2 regions of the Delftia sp. WSY_12 genome follow, and region 2 is predicted to be linked to the other one. Evidence: riboswitches for the same ligand, from Rfam matches in the RefSeq annotation. Region 2 holds a riboswitch; the other holds the start of a gene.
The links. Region 2 has a riboswitch for S-adenosylhomocysteine ahead of ahcY (adenosylhomocysteinase). Riboswitches for the same ligand answer to the same signal wherever they lie in the genome.
Positions count from the first base shown of each region.

Region 1: linked by a shared signal. The riboswitch ahead of metH (methionine synthase) and the one ahead of ahcY (adenosylhomocysteinase) in region 2 are both predicted to bind S-adenosylhomocysteine.

Region 1 is NZ_JBICKW010000024.1:75,636-79,038, forward strand. It holds gene metH (methionine synthase) at 1-1,887, opposite strand, end outside; S-adenosyl-L-homocysteine riboswitch at 1,915-2,041, opposite strand; gene ACF8LI_RS15295 (FadR/GntR family transcriptional regulator) at 2,319-3,125, shown strand; gene ACF8LI_RS15300 (transporter substrate-binding domain-containing protein) at 3,122-3,403, shown strand, end outside.
Region 2 is NZ_JBICKW010000054.1:194,809-198,211, reverse strand. It holds gene ACF8LI_RS24190 (sensor histidine kinase KdpD) at 1-873, shown strand, start outside; gene ACF8LI_RS24185 (response regulator) at 885-1,619, shown strand; S-adenosyl-L-homocysteine riboswitch at 1,627-1,711, shown strand; gene ahcY (adenosylhomocysteinase) at 1,782-3,212, shown strand; gene ACF8LI_RS24175 (TlyA family RNA methyltransferase) at 3,371-3,403, shown strand, end outside.

The DNA of each region.
Region 1 (3,403 bases), on a different contig from region 2:
TTCGGCGATCTCGGCCAGGTCGAAGTTGCGAAACACGCGCCGGCCCAGGGCGCGTGGCGCCACAGGGGCCTGGGAAAAGTCCACGGGCGTGGCGTTGGCGCGGGCCTTGTCCAGCGGCCACAGCGGTGTCTTCTTCTTGTTGGCGTGCTGGGTGCGGACCTTGTCGTAGTCGGCCTGGATCTCGGCCAGGTAGTTGCCCTTGTTCTCGCCCAGCAGGCTCTGGGCCACGCTGACGCTGCGCGAGGCATCGGGCACGTAGACCACGGGGCCTTCGTACTTGGGCGCGATCTTGACGGCGGTGTGCACGCGCGAGCAGGTGGCGCCGCCGATCAGCAGCGGAATCTTCTTGATGCGGAAGTAGTCGTCCTTGTGCATCTCGCCGGCGACGTACTGCATCTCTTCGAGGCTGGGCGTGATCAGGCCCGACAGGCCGATGATGTCCGCGCCCTCGGCCTTGGCCCGGGCCAGGATCTCGTGGCAGGGCACCATCACGCCCATGTTGATGACCTCGAAGTTGTTGCACTGCAGGACCACGGTGACGATGTTCTTGCCGATGTCGTGCACGTCGCCCTTGACGGTGGCGATGACGATCTTGCCCTTGCTGGACACGTCCAGGCCCGCCGCTTCCTGCTGGCGCTTTTCCTCTTCGATGTAGGGCACGAGGTGGGCCACGGCCTGCTTCATCACGCGCGCCGACTTGACCACCTGGGGCAGGAACATCTTGCCGGCGCCGAACAGGTCGCCCACGATGTTCATGCCGTCCATGAGCGGGCCTTCGATCACGTGCAGCGGGCGGCCGCCGCCCTGCACCACGATCTGCTGGTAGGCCTCTTCGGTGTCGACGACGATGAAGTCGGTGATGCCGTGCACCAGGGCGTGCGACAGGCGCTCGCCCACGGTCTTCGGGTTCTCGGGCGTGCCGCGCCATTCGAGCTTCTTGCTGTCGTCCTTGGCGGCGCCCTTGGCGGCGTCTGCAATCTCCAGCAGGCGCTCGGCGGCGTCAGGGCGGCGGTTGAGCACCACGTCTTCCACGCGCTCGCGCAGCTGGGGCTCCAGGTCGTCATAGACGCCGACCATGCCGGCGTTGACGATGCCCATGTCCATGCCCGCCGAGATGGCGTGGTACAGGAACACGGTGTGGATGGCCTCGCGCACGGGGTCGTTGCCGCGGAAGCTGAAGCTCACGTTGGAGACACCGCCCGAGACCTTGGCGCCGGGCAGGTTGCGCTTGATCCAGCGCACGGCCTCGATGAAGTCCACGGCGTAGTTGTCGTGCTCCTCGATGCCGGTGGCCACGGCGAAGATGTTGGGGTCGAAGACGATGTCTTCGGGCGGGAAGCCCACCTCGTCCACCAGGATGCGGTAGGCGCGCTCGCAGATCTCGATCTTGCGCTGGTAGGTGTCGGCCTGGCCCTTCTCGTCGAAGGCCATGACCACGGCGGCCGCGCCGTAGCGCCTGATCAGCCGGGCCTGGCGCTTGAATTCATCCAGGCCTTCCTTCATGGAGATGGAGTTGACGATGCCCTTGCCCTGCAGGCAGCGCAGTCCGGCCTCGATGACCTCCCACTTGGAGCTGTCCACCATGACCGGCACCTTGGCGATGTCGGGCTCGGAGGCGATGAGGTTCAGGAAGCGCACCATGGCGGCCTTGCTGTCGAGCATGGCCTCGTCCATGTTCACGTCGATCACCTGGGCGCCGTTTTCCACCTGCTGGCGTGCCACGGACAGCGCTTCCTCGTACTGCTCGTTGAGGATCATGCGTGCAAAGGCCTTGGAGCCCGTGACGTTGGTGCGCTCGCCCACGTTGACGAACAGCGTGCCCTCGCCGATGGAGACGGGCTCCAGGCCCGACAGACGCATGGGAGGGGGAGTGAAAGAGGACGACATCAAGCTCACCTGCAAAAACGGCATGGCAACAGGTGAGCGTCGTTGGCACCGTGGGCGCGGTCCGGCCGGGAACCTGCACCTGGCCCAAGCCTGACGCGGCACGCGATCCGGTGTACGGATGGGCGGGTGCCGCGCTGCAACGCTCCTCGGGCCAAAGCCCGGGATTCTACGGCGGCTGGCGGCGGCCTGCAGTGCGGGTTTTACGCCCGCATTCGGGGCAGGCCTGCACAAAGCCATGCGGCACTGCACCAAAGCGCGGCAGCGCGGGCCGCCGGCGCCGCCTTCGGAGCGGATGGTCGATACCCCATCGCCCCGGATTCTTTGCAGCGCCTGAGGACAACGCTCCTTTTTTTGCATCTGGCACGCAATTCGCTATCTGCTGGGTACGTGGTCTGACCAGTCAGGCCAAAACCCTCCACCCGCGCCAGCCCATGCAAAGCATTCCGATCTCGATGGCCCAGACGCTGCAGCAGCACATCCTGAGCGGCCACTACCCCGGCGGCAGCCAGCTGCCGCCGCAGCGCGAGCTGGCCCGGCAGCTGGGCATCAGCCGCGCTTCGCTGCGCGAGGCGCTGTCCATGCTGGAGGCCCTGGGCCTGGTCGAGATCCAGCCGGGCAAGGGCGTGCGCATCAACGGCCCGCACAGCGGCCGTGCACGCATGCACCGCGCCTATGCCACCCCGGCGCTGGGCACGCTGTCGCCGCGCCAGCTGATCGAGCTGCGCCTGGTGCTGGAGCCGGGCTGGGCCGCGCTGGCGGCCGTGCGCGCCGACGACAGCGGCCTGCGCCAGCTGCAATGGACCCAGTCCCAGCTGGCCCACGCCCTGGACCGCAGCGACCTGCTGGCCGCCGCCGACGCCGATCTGCAGTTCCACCTGCTGCTGGCCCAGCTGTCGGGCAACCCGGGCCTGGTGGCCATGGCGCGCCAGCTGGAGCTGGCCATCAGCCACAGCCTGCGCCTGCCCTTTGCCTGGAGCGGCGCCGACGACCAGCCGGTACGCGAGCACGACGCCATCGTGCAGGCCGTCTGCGCAGGCGATGCGCCGGGTGCGGCGGGCGCCATGCGCGCCCACCTGCTGTCGGCCGCCAGGCGCAGCGGCATCGATCTCGACACACCGGACGACGCGGCGGCGCCCGACGCGACGGCGCCCGACGCAACAGCGCCCGATACATCTGCGCCCGACCCTGACCCGCTTTCCTTTCGCCTCATCCCACCTTCTGAAGGAGCTTTCGCATGACTTCCCCCCTGACACCCCGCCGCGCATTCATCCGCACCGCCCTGGCGGCCGCCACCCTGGCCGCTGCCGGCCTGGGCGGCGCCGCCCATGCCGACATGCTGGCCAACATCCAGAAGGCCGGCGTGCTTCGCGTGGCGATTCCGCAGGACTTCCCGCCCTTCGGCTCGCTGGGCACCGACCTGAAGCTGCAGGGCTATGACATCGACATGGCGGCCCTGGTGGCCCAGGAGCTGGGCGTGAAGGTGGAGCTGGTGCCCGTGACCAGCACCAACCGCATC
Region 2 (3,403 bases):
GTGCCGCTGGCGGCGCCCGTGCGCATGCGGGGCGTACTGGTGCTGCAGCTGCGTGCGCCCCAGCGCCTGGAGGTGCCCGAGGAGCAGCGCCTGCTGGAGGCGTGTGCCAGCCAGGTGGCGCTGGCGCTGGAGCGTCAGCACTTCGTGGCCGTGGCCCAGCAGACCCAGATCGCCATGGAGGGCGAGCGCATGCGCAACACCTTGCTGTCGGCCGTCTCGCACGACCTGCGCACGCCGCTGACCACCATCCTGGGCGCGGCCGAGGCCGCGCAGCGCCATGTGCCGCCGGGCGGCGCAGCCGACATGCTGGAGCAGGTCCGCATCCAGGCCCAGGCCATGCAGCGACTGGTGGAGAACCTGCTGGACATGGCGCGCCTGCAGCAAGGCGGCGTGCACCTGCAGCGCGAATGGCTGCCGCTGGATGAAGTGGTCGGCAGCGCGCTGCGCCAGATGCGCGCGCGCCTGCACGAGCATCCCGTGAGCACCGACGTGCCCGCCAGCCTGCCGCTGCTGCAGCTCGATCCCGTGCTCATGGAGCGCGTGCTGGTCAACCTGCTGGACAACGCCGCCAAGTACACGCCGGCCGGCACGCCGCTGACCATCCACGCACGCGAACAGGACGGCGAGGTGCTTGTGGCCGTGCAGGATGGCGGGCCCGGCCTGCCGCCACACCTGCCCGTGGAGACGCTGTTCGAGCCCTTCACGCGCGGCACGGCCGAGTCCACCGTCTCGGGCATAGGCCTGGGGCTGGCGCTGGTGCGCAGCATTGTCGAGGCCCATGGCGGGCGCATCGAGGCCGCTGCCGCGCGCCCAGGCCCCGGCACCGTGTTCACGCTGCGCTTTCCGGTGCCGGAGCAGCCATTGCTCGATTAGAGTCTTGCGCCATGAGCACGCCCACCAACCGCATCCTGATGATCGAGGACGACCCCGGCATCCGCCGCTTCGTGCGCCTGGTGCTGGAGGACGAGGGCTGGCAGGTCTTCGAGGCCGACAGCGCGCGCCGGGGCCTGATCGAGGCGGCGAGCCGCCAGCCCGATCTGGTCATCCTCGACCTGGGCCTGCCGGATGCCGACGGCAAGCAGGTTCTCACCGAGCTGCGCGGATGGTCCTCCGTTCCCGTGCTCGTGCTCTCCGCGCGCGAGCGCGAGGACGAGAAGGTGGCCGCCCTGGACGCCGGCGCAGACGATTACCTGGTCAAGCCTTTCGGTGTGCCCGAGCTGCTGGCCCGGCTGCGTGTGATGCTGCGCCGCCGCCAGCAACTGGGGGCCGCAGGCGGCGCAGTTGCATCCAGCCAGGTGCACTTCGGCCAGGTGCAGGTGGACCTGGCCACGCACGAGGTGCGGCGTGCGGGCCAGCCGGTGCACCTCACGCCCATCGAATTCCGCCTGCTGGCGGCGCTGATCGCCGCCCAGGGCCGTGTGATGACCCACCGCCAGCTGCTGCTGCAGGTCTGGGGACCCGAATACCTGGGCCGTGCCCATTACCTGCGCGTGCACATGGCCAATCTGCGCCAGAAGATCGAGGACGAGCCGGCCCAGCCGCGCCACCTGGTGACCGAGCTGCAGGTGGGCTACCGGCTTGTGGGGCTGGGCGGTGAGGCATCCCCGGGATCGGTATAATCAGCGCCTCTCCGAGGAGCGTTGCAGCAGGCCCATTCACCAGATGCGGTCTGCGAGGCTCGGAGTCATACCTGCAACGACGCTCGCCCACGCTTTCTGTGCGGTGAGCTTTTTTTCGTCTCCCGCAGAACGTGGTTTTTCATTCATCTTTTGGAGAAAACCATGAACGCTGCTGTTCGTCCCGTTTCCGCCGACACGGCCATCGCTGACATTTCCCTCGCCGCCTGGGGCCGCAAGGAAATCCTGATCGCCGAAACCGAAATGCCCGGCCTGATGGCCACGCGCGAGGAATTCGCCGCGGCACAGCCGCTCAAGGGCGCGCGCATCGCCGGCTCGCTGCACATGACCATCCAGACGGCCGTGCTGATCGAGACGCTCAAGGCCCTGGGCGCCGACGTGCGCTGGGCCTCGTGCAACATTTTCTCGACGCAGGACCATGCCGCCGCCGCCATCGCCGCCACGGGCACGCCCGTGTTCGCCATCAAGGGTGAATCGCTGGCCGACTACTGGGACTACACCCACCGCATCTTTGAATTCGGCGCCGCCGGTACCGAAGGCGAAGGCCCCAACATGATCCTGGACGACGGCGGCGATGCCACCATGCTGCTGCACCTGGGCATGCGCGCCGAAAAGGACCTGTCCGTGCTGGACAACCCCGCCTCCGAGGAAGAGAAGATCGCCTTCGCCGCCATCCGCGCCAAGCTGGCCCAGGACCCCACCTGGTACACGCGCAAGAGCGCCCACATCATCGGCGTGACCGAAGAGACCACCACCGGCGTGCACCGCCTCAACGAGATGTCGGCCAAGGGCACGCTGAAGTTCCGCGCCATCAACGTCAACGACTCCGTCACCAAGAGCAAGTTCGACAACCTCTACGGCTGCCGCGAATCGCTGGTGGACGGCATCAAGCGCGCCACCGACGTGATGATCGCCGGCAAGGTCGCCGTGGTGGCCGGCTACGGCGACGTGGGCAAGGGCTGCGCCCAGGCGCTGCGCGCGCTGTCGGCCCAGGTCTGGGTCACCGAGATCGATCCCATCAACGCCCTGCAGGCCGCCATGGAAGGCTACAAGGTCGTGACCATGGAGTGGGCGGCAGACAAGGCCGACATCTTCGTGACCACCACCGGCAACCGCGACATCATCCGCCACGAGCACATGGTGGCCATGAAGAACGAAGCCATCGTCTGCAACATCGGCCACTTCGACAACGAGATCGACGTCGCCTCCATCGAGCAGTACCAGTGGGAAGAGATCAAGCCCCAGGTGGACCACATCACCTTCCCTGACGGCAAGAAGATCATCCTGCTGGCCAAGGGCCGCCTGGTGAACCTGGGCTGTGCCACCGGCCACCCCAGCTTCGTGATGAGCGCCTCGTTCGCCAACCAGACCATCGCCCAGATCGAGCTGTTCACCAAGCCCGATGCCTACGAGGTCGGCAAGGTCTACGTGCTGCCCAAGATCCTGGACGAGAAGGTTGCTCGCCTGCACCTGAAGAAGGTCGGCGCCATGCTGACCGAGCTGACGGACGGCCAGGCTGCCTATATCGGCGTGAGCAAGCAGGGTCCCTACAAGCCCGAAACTTATCGCTACTAAGCACCCCCTGAGGCGCTGACGCGCCTTCCCCCTCTCTATCCGCTTCGCGGGGGAGGGGGGGCGACGCCCTCGCTGCGGGGCGGCCCTTGCTTGGCGTCCCTGAGTTGGGTCGCGCCGGTTTCGGGCATTAGTCAACTGAGATTTCCTGGAGCGACGCTATGCGCGCAGATGTATTTTTGGTGGAAGCCGGC